DNA from 3 places in the Mesorhizobium sp. A556 genome. Region 3 is predicted to be linked to each of the others. Evidence: predicted binding sites of a transcription regulator. Region 3 holds the regulator's gene; each other region holds the start of a gene.
What was found. The regulator LexA, encoded in region 3, represses DNA repair genes until DNA is damaged. The targets are predictions, from matches to a motif close to TGTTCNNNNTGTGTTCNG.

Region 1 (4,749 bases), 460 kb from region 3:
ACCGGGCAGGCGAATTTTTCGGAGAACAGAATGCGCTCATGCGTCTCGTTCTTCGATTTGTTGACCGAATCCTCGCCGGTCTGGCTGGCATCGAGCGGCTTGTCGGCAAATTCCGCGACACACAGTCCCTCTGCCAATTTCAGCGCCGTTTCGATGGAATCGGCCAGCCGCGTCGCGAGATCGCCACGCACGACGATGCGGTCGACCACCACGTCGAGATCGTGCTTGTATTTCTTGTCCAGCGCCGGCACGTCGGCGATTTCATAGAAGACGCCGTCGACCTTGACGCGCTGAAAGCCCTTCTTCTGAAGCTCCAGCAACTCCTTGCGATACTCGCCTTTGCGACCGCGCACGATGGGCGCGAGGATGAACAGGCGCGTGCCTTCCTCCACCGCCAGTACGCGGTCGACCATCTGCGAAACCGTCTGGCTCTCGATGGGCAGGCCGGTGGCCGGCGAATAGGGCACGCCGACGCGCGCGAACAGCAGGCGCATGTAGTCGTAGATTTCGGTGACGGTGCCGACCGTCGAGCGCGGGTTCTTCGAGGTGGTCTTCTGTTCGATGGAGATGGCGGGCGACAGGCCGTCGATCTGGTCGACGTCCGGCTTCTGCATCATCTCCAGAAACTGGCGCGCATAGGCAGACAGGCTCTCGACATAGCGCCGCTGGCCTTCCGCATAGATCGTATCGAAAGCGAGCGACGACTTTCCCGAGCCAGACACGCCGGTCATGACGATGAGCGAGTCACGCGGCAGGTCGATGTCGATGTTCTTCAGATTGTGTTCGCGCGCCCCGCGAATGGACAGATATTTATGGTCGGCCATCGCCGGTCGCCGCCTCAGGTCTGGAATTCATGGATCGGCGGGCTGCCGCCATCCCCTCATGTAGGTATATTCGCCGCCGCGTCGAGAGGCGCAGAAGTTGCCACCCGCGTTTAAGCGTCTTTCGGGCCGGCGGGCAAGCATAAAGAACAAAGACTGAACAGGTTCCTGACAAATCTGGCAGGAGCCCGCCTTTCAGTTCCGCTTGCGATCACTTTTTCCATTTCGGGCATTCAAGGGTTGACGCTAACGGGAGAGGAGAGCACGATCTTGGCGTCAAGGAAGCATGTTGCCGTTGCGTGGCCTGGGAAGAAGGGCCTTCTGCGAGGCGCCGCAGATTGGCGGATGTGTGCTTCTAGCGACTGTGTTGAACGGACAGAAGGAGCGAGGCATGACTCCACCGGATAGTCCCAACAGGCTCCGCTGATGCCGGAGCCGCGGCAAATATTGCTGACAGGCTGACGTTCCTTGGCCTTCGTGCAATTTGCCGAACCCCCGAAAATCAGAGACTGCAGTCGGATCGACGGCTGACGCCGCGAAGCATCCGAATTACAAAGCCGGTAAAACCCTCCCGGCGAAAGTGGCTAGACGTCACAAAGGCCCCGGCCGTTCTGTGAAAGCAGCGGCGGGGCCGATTTGCATGGGGCTGCCGTGCGTGGACGCTGTCGGCTTAAGACGGCGTGTTGCGCCGGTCGGTTGCAAGCGCCTTAATGACGCGGGGACGATAGCGAACCGGCCCCGATATCCACAGTAATGCTGCCGCCTATTCGAACGTCCATATCGCCGATCTTGAACTGGTTGGGCGAGGCGTTGCGGTCTTGACCATCCGGTTCGGCAGGAAGGGGTCTGACGATGCTGTAGTCGCCACCAACGCCGGGAAGCGCGCTTTTTGCCGGGGTTTGGGGCGCGCCTCCGGCAAACGCCAGAGGGGCGGCGACGGCAGCGCAGGCCAAGGTGGCCAGATATAAGGAGAAGCGGTTCTGGAACATCTGGCGATCATACAGGGCCAGCGCGGAAACGGCTAGGCGGGACGCATTCCGGTCCCAAGCTTGACATGAAAGGCGCGTCGATATAGAACATATAGAGAACGAAAAACCTTGTGGGAAAAGAAGTGTCAGGGGCGGCGCAGTTATCCGCCAGCCTGTAAGGTGCGGTGAAGTTGGTTTCGGATGAGCGCGGAGAAGGTTTATGGCGGGTAGCGTCAACAAGGTCATTTTAGTGGGAAATCTGGGCGCGGACCCGGAGGTTCGCCGGCTGAATTCCGGCGACGCGGTCGTCAATCTGCGCATCGCGACGTCGGAAAGCTGGCGCGACAAGAATTCCGGTGAGCGCAAGGAAAAGACCGAGTGGCACCAGGTCGTCATTTTCAACGACAATCTGGCCAAGGTCGCCGAGCAGTATCTGAAGAAGGGCATGAAAGTGTACCTTGAGGGCGCCCTGCAGACGCGCAAGTGGGAAAAGGACGGCGTGGAGCGATACTCGACGGAAGTGGTGCTGCAGAAATTCCGTGGTGAGCTGCAGATGCTCGATTCGCGAGGTCAGGGCGGCGAAGGTGGTCAGGTCGGTGGCTATTCGGGTGGCGACAGCAGCCGCGGCTCCGATTTCGGCCAGTCAGGTCCGAGCGACAATTCCAATCGTGGCGGCGGCAGGAGCGGCGGTGGCGGCTCGCGGGATCTGGACGACGAAATTCCGTTTTGACGGATGGTCTAAGACCGGACGACCATCGTTTTTATGATTTTTCTTCTAAAAGGCACGGAAACGGTGCCTTCAGGCTGCTGACAAACCGTTGGCGAACCCATGCCCGTCGGCCTTGTGCCGAGGATTTGCTTTCGTGAAGTTGTAGAGCCTTTTCCGTGCCCTTACGGGAGTGTCGGCAGATCCTCGGCGCAAGGCCGAGGATGACGCCAGGTGAACAGATGCCTTTGTCAATGAACTGAAGGCACTGGAAACAGTACCTTTTTCGTTGCGCGCTTACTGCTGAGCGGAAGCATCAAACTCGATCCACGAAAAGCCGTTCCTTGAAGAATGGCGCTACAGCGCGTCGCATCTGAATGGATTTATGCGGTGCGCTTCAAGCACTTGTTTTGATGCATGTCGTTGCCCCGAAACCGGTTCCCACTTTCGGGCGACATGCATTCGCGGGAAGACCGGTCGTTGAAGACCGGTCTTCCCCGAAATGCTGGCGGCAGGTAGAAACTAAACCCGCACCCGCTCGCTTTTGGGATCATACATTGGCTTTAGCGAGGCTTCGGCCTTGAAGCGCTCGCCGGCGATCTCGATCTCGTAGCTGGAGCCGAGAATATCGGCTTCGCTTTCGCCCTTGCAGGGCACATAGGCCATGCCGATCGCACCGCCGAGATGGTGGCCGTAATTGCCGGACGTGACACTGCCGACGATCTTTCCGTCGCGCAGCAGCGCCTCGTTGTGGAACAGCAGCGGTTCCGGGTCGGTCAGGCGGAACTGCACCATGCGCCGGTCTAGGCCGGCTTCCTTCTTGCGCAGCACGGCGTCGCGGCCGATGAAGTCGCCCTTGCCGGTTTTTACGGCAAAGCCGAGGCCGGCTTCCAGCACATGGTCCTCATCGGTTATGTCGTGGCCGAAATGGCGGAACGCCTTTTCGATACGGCAGGAATCCAGCGTATGCAGGCCGCAGAGCTTCAGGTCGAAGGCGCGCCCGGCTTCTTCCAGCGCCTCGAAGACGTGGGCCGTCTGGTCGGTCGAGACATAGAGTTCCCAGCCGAGTTCGCCGACATAAGTGACGCGGTGGGCGCGGGCCAGCCCCATGCCGATCTCGATATTCTGGAATGTGCCGAAAGGGTTGTTCTCGTTGGAAAAATCGTTGGGGCTGACCTTCTGGATCAGCTCGCGCGAGCGCGGCCCCATCAGGCACAGCACGGATTCGGACGCCGTCACCTCGGTGATGACGACGAATTCGTCACGCACATGCTTGCGCAACCAGGCAAGGTCGCGCTGCAGCGTCGCGCCGGGCACGACGGCGAAGAAGGCGGTTGGCGACAGGCGGGAAATGGTCAGGTCGCTTTCGATGCCGGCCCGCGCATTCAGCATCTGGGTGTAGACGATCTTTCCGGGTGCGACATCGAGATCGTTGGCGCAAAGGCGCTGCAGGAAGGCGAGCGCGTCGCGCCCCTCGATCCTGATCTTGCCGAAGGAGGTCATGTCGAACAGGCCGACATTATTGCGCACGGCCAGATGTTCCTCGCGCTGGTTGTCGAACCAGTTCTGCCGTTTCCACGAATAGCGGTATTCGCGTTCCTGACCTTCCTTTGCGAACCAGTTGGCGCGCTCCCAGCCTGCGGTTTCGCCGAAGACCGCGCCGCGCGCCTTCAGGTGTTCATGCAGGGGTGAGCGGCGTACGCCGCGCGCGGTGGCCGGCTGGCGGTAGGGGAAATGGTCGGCGTAGAGCAGGCCGAGCGTTTCTTTCGAGCGCTGGAAAAGATAGGAGCGGTTCGCCTGGAATGGCTGCACACGCCGTATGTCCACGTCCCACAGGTCGAAGGGCGGCTCGCCGTCTTGCATCCATTGTGCCAACGCCATGCCCGAACCGCCGGAGGACTGGATGCCGATGGAATTGAACCCGCACGCCACCCAGAAATTGCCGAGTTGCGGCACTTCACCCAGATAATAGCGGTCGTCCGGCGTAAAGCTTTCGGGACCGTTGAAGAAGGTATGGATGCCGGCATCGGCCAGCAGCGGCATGCGCTTCACCGCCTTTTCGAGGATCGGCTCGAAATGGTCAAAGTCTTCCGGCAACTGGTCGAAGCAGAAATCCTCTGAAATGCCCTGCATGCCCCACGGCTTGGCGACAGGCTCGAACGCGCCGAGCAGGATTTTGCCGGCATCTTCCTTGTAGTAGGCGCATTCGTCGGGCACGCGCAGCACGGGCAGCCGGCCAAGGTTGGGAATGGCC
Region 2 (4,749 bases), on a different contig from region 3:
CGGGTCGAAGCGCACGGGGCGTTCCTCGCGCGGCTGGAACGCAGGTTTGCCCGGCGCACCAGCAGAACCGTCCGGCCTGCCCTGCCTATTCGGCCGGTGTCGATCCTGACGCTCACCCTGCGGCTTGCCACGGCCTTCGGTCGGCTGGCCCTCGACAGGCTTGCCCTTGTAGCGGCTGCGGTCGAAGCGCGGGCGGCCTTTGCCCTTGTCGGCTTCGCCGGCCGGTTCGCCAGGTGCCCGTTCTCCAGCGGCCACGGCCGGGGCGTTGCGTGCCTGCCCGCCGCGCGGACGATTGTCGTGGCGATGATTGCCGCGAGGCCGCTCAAAGCGCGCCTGCCGCCACAACAGAATGGGCTTGGGCTGCTCTTCGGGGGCAGTCTCTTCGGCCTTGGCGTCCGGTGTGGAAACGTCGGCCGCGATTTCCGGCGCGGCGGCTTCTTCAACGGCTTCTTGGACGGTTTCCGGCGTGGGAGTTTCCGCTGCCGTCTCGACGCTCTCAACCGGAGTTTCGACGGAGGCCGTCGCCTCCACGGGAGCCGCTTCAGCTTCCTCTGCGGGCACAGCCTCTTCTGGCGTCTCCGCAACGGGTTCAGCAACCGGCTGCTCTTCTTCCGCCACGTCAGCGGGCGTGTCCGCCTGCTCTTCCACAGCCTGCGCCGTTTCCGAAGCAGCTTGCGCCGCCGGCTCTGCTAAAGGCATTTCCTCCGCTGCAGGTTCCGCTGCCTCGGCCGAAACTTCGCCAGCGGCTTCGGCAGTCGCTGCCTCGGCCGCCTTGGCCTGCTCCGCGCGCGCTGCTTCTTCCGCCGCCTGCCTAGCTTCTTCCGCCTCGCGGGCGGCGTTGTCCTGCGCCTCCAGCCTGGCCTTTACTTCGGCGGCCGGCTTCGGATCGGCGCGATAGCCGAGACCCTTGAGGATTTCTTCCATGTCGTCGGCGTTGGCGCCGAGAATCGACATCATCGGTGGCGTCACCATGAAGGCCTGGCCGTCATAGGCGCCTTCCGGTCGCGCGCCGAGGCCCGGCTTCCAGTTGGTCGCCGGGCGGATGAGATCGGCCAGCCGCTCCAGAATGTCGATACGTACGGCTCTACGGCCGAGATTGCGATAGCCGGCAAGCTTGTAGAAAGCAGGGTCGAAGGCAGGGTCGATGACGACCGAGGTGCGGCCCGAAGCCAGCGCGTGGACCACGTCGCCGAAGCCGGGCTTGTCCTTGCCGTCGTTCTTCAGCGCCCACAAAAGCGTTATCAGCCCTGCCGGCGCCGGCTTGACCAGCGCGGGCACGAACACATGGTAGGCGCCGAAGCGCACGCCGAGGCGGCGCAGGGCCGCGCGGCCTTCCTGTTCCAGCGTCTTCATTTCGCCCGCAATGTCGCGGCGGTTGATGAGGCCGAAATTCTCGACCAACTGGAAGGCGATGCCGCGCGCGATGCCGGAAACCTGCTCGGCGTTCTTCAGATCGACCAGCGGCTTCAAAAGAAGCTCGATCTGGAAATTGACGAAACGTTCCGCCCTGGCCGCGACCTTGTCGCGCGCGGGGCCGGTCAGTTGTTCGTCGGCCAAAAGGACAAGGCGCGGCTTGAGCGCATCCTCGCCGGCCACAAGCGTGGCGATCGGCGCGCCGATCCAGCGCAGCGTGCCGTCAGAACCCAGCGCGATATCGCCATTGGCGCAAGCCGCAAACCGCTCGGCGCGGGCTTCGAACTCCGTGCCGAGCGCTTTTTGCGCGGCGGCCTTGACCGCCTTGGCGTCTTCGCCGCCAGCGCTCTGGTCGGCGGTAAATCGGAACCCTTGCAACTCGCCAACATGGTGGCCTTCGACAAGAACGGTTCCAGCAGGACTAATTTCAGCTTCAGGCATCGTGTTTTCTCTAAGGCGGCGCATGAGGACGGAAGTCCTGCGGTCTACAAAACGTTTCGTCAACCGCTCATGCAGCGCATCCGACAATCTGTCTTCGATTTCTCGCGTCTTTTGCTGCCAGTGTGCCTGATCGGCAAGCCATCCGGGGCGGTTGGACACGAAAGTCCAGGTTCGGATCTGCGCGATGCGGTGCGACAGCGTGTCGATATCGCCTTCGGTTGTGTCGGCACGGCGTACCTGTTCGGCCATGTAATTTTCATCGACATGGCCGTGCCGGGCAAGGTCCATGTAGATGGAGGCGATCAGATCCGCATGCTGGGCCGGCGCGATCCGTCGATAGTCGGGCAGGGCGCAGGCTTCCCACAACAGCGCCACGCGTTCGCGCCCCGTTGCCAGCGCGCGGATTTCGGCGTCGCGCGAAAGCTGTTCCAGCGCCTGCGCGTCGACGGCCGGCAAGGCGCGGGTCAGTCCCTCGACCGGCGCATTGGTCTCGATCGAGCGCTTCAGCGCATCGAGGCTGGCAAAGTCGAAAGCGGGGGTGCGCCATTGCAGCACTTTCACCGGCTCGAAATCGTGGCCTTCGATCTTCTGGATCAGATCGTCGTCGAACGGATCGACCCGACCGGTGACGCCAAAGGTGCCGTCGCGCAGATGCCGCCCGGCGCGGCCGGCGATCTGGCCAAGCTCGGCGGCGGTGAGTTGGCGATACTGGAAGCCGTCGAACTTGCGGTTCTGGGCGAAGGCGACATGATCGACGTCGAGATTGAGCCCCATGCCGATGGCATCGGTGGCGATCAGGTAATCGACGTCGCCGGACTGGTAGAGCGCCACCTGCGCATTGCGGGTGCGGGGGCTGAGTGCGCCGAGCACGACGGCGGCACCCCCTTGCTGGCGGCGGATCAGTTCGGCGATGGCGTAGACCTCGTCCGCCGAAAAGGCGACGATGGCCGTGCGGCGCGGCAGCCGCGTCAGTTTCTTGGAGCCGGCATAGGCAAGGTGCGAAAGGCGCGGCCGCGTCACCACGGAAACGCCGCGCAACAGTTTTTGCAGGATGCCGTGCATGGTGGCAGCGCCCAAAAGCAGCGTTTCCTGACGCCCGCGCAGATGCAGGATACGGTCGGTAAAGATGTGGCCGCGCTCCAGGTCGCCGGCAAGCTGCACTTCATCCAGCGCAACGAACGCCACGTCGGTCTCGCGCGGCGTCGCCTCCACCGTGCAGACCGAATATTTCGCGCCCTTGGGCTGGATCTTTTCTTCGCCGGTTATCAGCGCAACCTTGTGGGCGCCGACCTTCTCGCAGACGCGGGCATAGACTTCGCGTGCAAGCAGCCGCAGCGGCAGGCCGATGATGCCGCTTTCATGCGCCACCATCCGCTCGATGGCGAGATGCGTCTTGCCGGTATTGGTCGGCCCCAGAACGGCGGTCACGTCACGGCCGGACAGGATCAGGGGTTCGGTCTGTTTGGGCTGGATGTTCATCGACGCGGAAGAAAAACCTTATAGGTCGCAGGGACGAACGACACATAGGCATTTGACAGCCCAAGCGAAAGCCGAATGTTCCTGCTCCGCGTCGTGCCTCTCTCTCGAGAGCGGGTCTGCGGCGCGGAATTAACAAGTGGAACGGGACTGGAACGAATCGGCGACGAATCGCTGACTCAGTCTGATTCAGGGTTTGTTCACGGCTACATGTAGTTCTTTCTCTCGGAGATTTACCACATGCTGAATCACGGAGGCTCGCCGTGATGCCAGTGGAGCCGCCGCCGTTAACTTCTGCCGGCGGGTGACCGTCGAGTCAGGGTTTCGCTCCGGCAAAGCCTTGAAATCTTTTATCTTTTGCTAACGGACGTTAACCCTTTTCTGCCGCTTCGCGCGCTCTCCATTAACCTATCGGCCAAAGCCGGAACGAAACGGCGACGAATCAGCGATGGGCAAAGTTTCCCGTTTCGTTCACGGCAACATCTTGTGTTGTGCACAGCTTGTCCACCGATAATCCACAGGCCCGGCCGCAGGGGCGGACCGACAAGGGTGGGCCCCGTTAAGGCTTGCGTGCCGGATCGGGACAGGTGGCCAGAAAAAAGGCGGCCCGCAAGCGGCCCGCCTTAACCATGTGATGCCCGTGCGGTCAGGTGAAATACTGCCCGCCATTGGCCGTGATGGTCGAGCCTGTGATGAAGCTGGCATCGTCGGAGGCGAGGAAAACCACGCAGCGCGCGATCTCTTCCGGTTCGCCGAGCCGCCCGATCGGGATCTGGGCGATGATGGATTCGCGCACCTTTTCCGGCACGGCCATGACCATGTCGGTGGCGATGTAGCCGGGACAGATTGCATTGACCGTGATGCCCGCGCGCGCGCCCTCTTGTGCAAGGGCTTTCGTGAAGCCGATGTCGCCGGCCTTGGAGGCGGAATAGTTGGCCTGGGCGAACTGGCCCTTCTGGCCGTTGATGGAAGAGATGGTAATGACGCGGCCGAACTTGCGCTCACGCATGCCATTCCAGAGCGGATGCGTCATGTTGAAGGCGCCGTTGAGGTTGGTGTCGATCACCTCTTTCCACTGCTCGCGGGTCATCTTGTGGAACGGCGCGTCGCGGGTGATGCCGGCATTGTTGACCAGCACAGAGACCGGACCGAGGTCGGCTTCGACCTGTTTTATGCCGGCGGCGCAGGCATCGTAGTCGGCGACCGACCATTTGTAGGTCTTGATGCCCGTCTCGGCGGTGAATTTCTGTGCCGCCTCGTCATTGCCGCAGTAGTTCGCAGCCACCGTATAGCCGGCCTTCTTGAGGGCTATCGCAATGGCAGCGCCGATGCCGCGTGTGCCGCCTGTGACGATTGCTACTTTGCTCATGAATGTTCTCCTCCCGTTGGTCGGAGAAGCGAGTAGAGAGTAGCGAATTG
Region 3 (4,749 bases):
GGCCCGGTGCGGCCCGACAGCTACGACTATTCCTTCCAGAGTTATTTCGACGGTATCGGCGCGAGCGGCTTCTTCCTGAGCAATCCGAAGCGGGTTGCCTCGGCGTCGATGCCGGTATCGGCAAGGGTGGCGTCCGCGATCGAAAACGCGCGCGAAGCCATTGCCGGCCGTATTCGGCAAAGCGTCGGCGGTCCCGAAGGCGAGATCGCCGCCGCGCTGATCGTTGGCGTGCGCGCCGGCATCCCGGACGCCATCAACGAAGCCATGCGCAAGACTGGCATTTACCACATCATCTCGATTTCTGGCCTGCACATGGCGCTGGTTGCCGGCACGATCATGCTGCTGCTGCGCGGCGGGTTCGCGCTGTTTCCCGATTTCTCCTCGCGCCGGCCGGTGAAAAAATATGCCGCCGCCGCCGCGCTCTTTTCCATCGCCGCCTATCTTGCCATTTCGGGCGTCGTGGTGGCCGCCGAGCGCAGTTTCATCATGCTGGCGGTCATGCTGCTGGCCGTGCTGTTCGACCGCGCGGCGCTGACCATGCGCAATCTGGCCATTTCCGCCATTGCGGTGATCGTGGTGTCGCCGCACGAGGTCGTCGGCCCGAGCTTCCAGATGTCGTTTGCGGCAACCGCGGCCCTGGTCGGCGCCTATGCCGGCTGGTCCGATTACCGGTCGGGGCGGGCAGGCGGCAAGGTGCCCGCGCGCCGCTCTGTCGCAGGCCTTCTGTCACGCAAATTCCTGGCGGGAATGGGCGGTCTCGCGATGACGTCCATCATCGCCGGAGGCGCTACGACGCTTTATGCCATGTGGCATTTCCAGCGCGTCGCGCCGCTCAGCCTGTTTGCCAATCTGGCGGTGATGCCCATCGTCTCGGTCATCGTCATGCCGTTTGCCGTGCTTGCCGCGCTGGCCATGCCGTTCGGCGCGGATGGCCCCTTCCTCTATGTCATGGGCAGGGGGCTGGCCGCGATGATCGTCATATCCGACTGGATCGCGGCGCGCTCGCCCATCGACGCGGTCGGCCTCGTTTCCGTCCAGTCGGTGCTGTTCATCACCGGCGCGCTGGTCTTTGCCACGATGGCGACCACCTGGCTACGGCTTGCGGCACTACCCCTGGCGATTGCCGGTCTGCTGGCGGTGCCCATGGTGAAGACGCCGGACGTGCTGGTGTCGGAGGATGCTCGGCTTGTCGCCGTGTCGATCGGCGGGGGCGAACTGGCGGTCAACCGACCTCGACCCAACGCGTTCACCATCGACAATTGGCGCCGCGCGCTCAATGCCGAAACCGTCATTAAGCCGGAGATGGTCAAGGTTAAAACCTCAGGGGCCAAAACCCTCGAGTTTGACCTTGCCGACAGCATGGAACTACCGCCGGGAACGCCGTTCCTGTGCGCGCAAGGCCTGTGTGTCGCCCGTCACGAGGCCGGCGCGCTGGTTGCCCATGCGCAGGACGCCAAGGCGGCCAGACCCGCCTGCGCCTTCGCGAGCGTGATCATCATCGACGACGCGACCGCCTCCGACCCATGCCGCGATCCGCTGGTCACGGTGATCACCAAGCGCCAACTGGCTCGCTCCGGCAGCGTCGAGATATTCTTCAACCGGCAATCGGCAGCAGTACCGGCGGAAATCCGTTTCGCCGTCGAAGAACACTATCGGCCCTGGCACACGCAGCGGAAGTTTTCACGCGAGGCCCGCGGCTTGCCGCCTTATAAAAAGGTGGTTCGGACAAGAACCAAAACGACCGGTGTCACCACAGCGGGCGACGATTGAGCCCAACGCGGCGGCTGTCGAGCGATCTTGCTGGATTAAGCCAGCGTTTTGAACACGACGGCCGACTAGCATTTGCCATGCCAGTTCAGGAAGGCCGTCGACTCAGTAACGTCGGATCAGCCCGACCAGTTTGCCCTGCACCTTGACCCTGTCAGGTCCGAAGATGCGCGTTTCGTAGGCGGGATTGGCGGCTTCAAGCGCGATGGACGCGCCCTTGCGGCGAAACCGCTTCAGCGTGGCTTCTTCCTCATCGACGAGGGCGACGATAATTTCGCCGGGATTGGCGGTGTTGGCATTGCGGATGATGACCGTATCGCCGTCGAAGATGCCGGCCTCGATCATCGAATCGCCCTTCACCTCCAGCGCGTAGTGCTCACCGCCCATGATCATGTCCGGCGGAACCGAGATCGAATGCGTCTTGTGCTGGATGGCGTCGATCGGCACGCCGGCGGCGATGCGTCCCATGACCGGGATCGAGACATTGGCGGCGACATCGTCGTCATTGCCCGCGCTCTGCAGCCGAGAGTTCTTGCCTTGCCCGCCCGAATTGCCCTGGCCCGAACCATTCTGACCCTGGCCACCCTGAATGACGCTGGGCGAAAATTTGCGCGCCCCGTTGAAACTGGGCGTCAGCGATTCCGGCATGCGCAAGACTTCGAGAGCACGTGCGCGGTTGGGAAGCCGGCGGATGAAGCCGCGTTCCTCCAGTGCGGTAATCAGGCGATGAATCCCCGACTTCGAGGCAAGATCGAGCGCATCCTTCATCTCGTCGAAGGAGGGCGGAACGCCGCTCTCCTTCAGCCTTTCGTTGATGAAGAGAAGCAGTTCGTGTTGCTTGCGCGTCAGCATGGCGGCCCCCGGCGGTCCGATATGGAATCGGAAAAACAAAACCAGAACAAACAGTATCTGTTCCAGTTGTGTTCCGCAACCATTTAAAGTTTAATGAATGTGTTGACGATTTGTTCAGCGTAACATCAGCACGCGGCAGGCGTCGCCGGCCTGCGCGGCAGGCGCAAAGGGTTCGCGCACGATCAGGCCGCCCGCTTCAGTCATTCTTCGCAGCATCGACGAATCCTGAACACCGAACGGCGTCGCCACCAGCGCGCCTGTACCGTCGCGCACCGCCGCGCGAACATAGTCCTGGCGCAGATCGTTGGCCGGCATGGGTGCGCCGAGAAGCGCGTCGCGCAGGTCGGGGCGGTAGGCGCGGCCGCCAAGGCGCGCAAGCAGCGGCTTGAGGAAAAGCTGCGAGCAAACCAGGCTGGCGACCGGGTTGCCGGGCAGGCCGATGCAGCGGATAGTGTTCAGCCGGCCCGACATCAACGGCTTGCCGGGGCGCATCGCCACCTTCCAGAAGTCCAGCACCATGCCTTCGTCGGCGAGCACCTCGTGGACGAGGTCGTGGTCGCCGACGGAAGCGCCCCCCAGCGTGACGATGACATCGGCACCGGCTGCCACGGCCTGCCGCACCAGCGCGGCGATGGCCTCCCTGCGGTCCGCCGCAATGCCGAGATCGAGAGCGCGCGCGCCGACCGAATGCGCGGTTGCAGCGACCCCGTAGGCGTTGGACGAGATGATCTGGCCGGGGCCGAGCACGCTGCCCGGTGCGCGCAGTTCGTCGCCGGTGGCGATGATGGCGACCAGCGGCCTCCGCACCACGCTCACGCTTGGATGATTGGCGGAGGCCGCGAGCGAAAGGGCCGCCGGATCGAGCAGGCGGCCGGCCTCCAGAAGAACGTCACCGGTAACGAAATCGAGGCCGGCGCGGCGGATGTTGCGGCCCTTGTCCGTCGGCTCCAGCACCTCGACGGACGCGTTGCCAAGATCGCGGACGTTTTCCTGGATGACGATGGTGTCTGCGCCTTCGGGTAGCGGCGCGCCGGTGAAGATGCGCACGGCCTGGCCGGTGCCAACGCTGCCTGCAAAACTGCGACCGGCCGGTGCCGTACCGACCACCGAGAGCCGTGCGGGCAGCGTAGCGATATCGGCGAAACGCACCGCATAGCCGTCCATGGCCGACGCGTCGAAGGGCGGCTGGGTGCGCAGCGCCACGATCGGTTCCGCCAGCACGCGGTCCATCGCCTCGAACAGGGGCACGCTTTCACTGGTGAGCGGTTCCGTGCCGTCCAGCAGGCGTTCGAGCGCCTCGGCGACCGGAACCAGCGCCATTACGCTTCCGCCTGGTAGGCGCCGGACTTGCCACCGGTCTTTTCTACCAGCCGGATGCCGGAAATCACCATGGCGCGGTCAACCGCCTTGGCCATGTCGTAGATGGTCAGGCAGGCGACGGAAGCGGCGGTCAGCGCCTCCATCTCGACGCCGGTCTTGCCGGTGACGCGGGCCAACGCGGTAATTTTAAGGCCGGGCAAGGCATGGTCGGGTTCGATGTCGACCGACACCTTGGTCAAAAGCAGCGGATGGCAGAGCGGGATGAGTTCGTGCGTCTTCTTGGCAGCCATGATGCCGGCAATGCGCGCGGTGCCGAGCACGTCGCCCTTCTTGGCGTTGCCGGCGAGGATCATCGCCAGCGTTTCGGGCAGCATGGTCACGAACCCTTCGGCGACCGCCGTGCGGGTAGTCTCGGCCTTGTCGCCGACATCGACCATATGCGCCTCGCCCTGCGCGCCGAGATGGGTGAGGCGGCTAGACATGTTCCGCAGCGGTGGCCGCCCCGGTCAGCAGCAGCCGTGTCGCCTGCGCCACATCTTCCTGCCGCATCAGGCTTTCGCCGATCAGGAACGTGCCGATATGGCTCTTTTCCAGCCGCTTGCAGTCTTCGTGCGAAAAAATACCGCTCTCGCTGACCAAAAGCCGGCCCTCTGGGACCATCGAGGCCAGCCGCTCGGACACGTCCAGGCTGGTTTCGAACGTGCGCAGATTGCGGTTGTTGATGCCGATTAGCCGCGATTCGAACTTTAGCGCGCGTTCCAGTTCGGCCTCGTCATGCACCTCGATCAGCGCGTCCATGCCCAGCGCGAA

Region 1: a site for LexA is predicted at 1,894-1,911, ahead of ssb (single-stranded DNA-binding protein). Genes of this name have one in related genera too.
Region 2: a site for LexA is predicted at 3,471-3,488, ahead of ACX3P0_RS10075 (helicase-related protein). Genes of this name have one in related genera too.

Annotation. Positions count from the first base shown of each region.
Region 1 covers NZ_JBTMXA010000001.1:412,994-417,742, forward strand. Annotated here, with positions in the region: gene uvrA (excinuclease ABC subunit UvrA) at 1-824, opposite strand, end outside; gene ACX3P0_RS02030 (hypothetical protein) at 1,529-1,810, opposite strand; gene ssb (single-stranded DNA-binding protein) at 2,010-2,519, shown strand; gene ACX3P0_RS02040 (GcvT family protein) at 3,018-4,749, opposite strand, start outside.
Region 2 covers NZ_JBTMXA010000003.1:322,107-326,855, reverse strand. Annotated here, with positions in the region: gene ACX3P0_RS10075 (helicase-related protein) at 1-3,333, opposite strand, end outside; gene phbB (acetoacetyl-CoA reductase) at 3,977-4,699, opposite strand.
Region 3 covers NZ_JBTMXA010000001.1:874,095-878,843, reverse strand. Annotated here, with positions in the region: gene ACX3P0_RS04410 (ComEC/Rec2 family competence protein) at 1-1,770, shown strand, start outside; gene lexA (transcriptional repressor LexA) at 1,873-2,619, opposite strand; gene ACX3P0_RS04400 (molybdopterin molybdotransferase MoeA) at 2,734-3,939, opposite strand; gene moaC (cyclic pyranopterin monophosphate synthase MoaC) at 3,939-4,421, opposite strand; gene trpC (indole-3-glycerol phosphate synthase TrpC) at 4,414-4,749, opposite strand, start outside.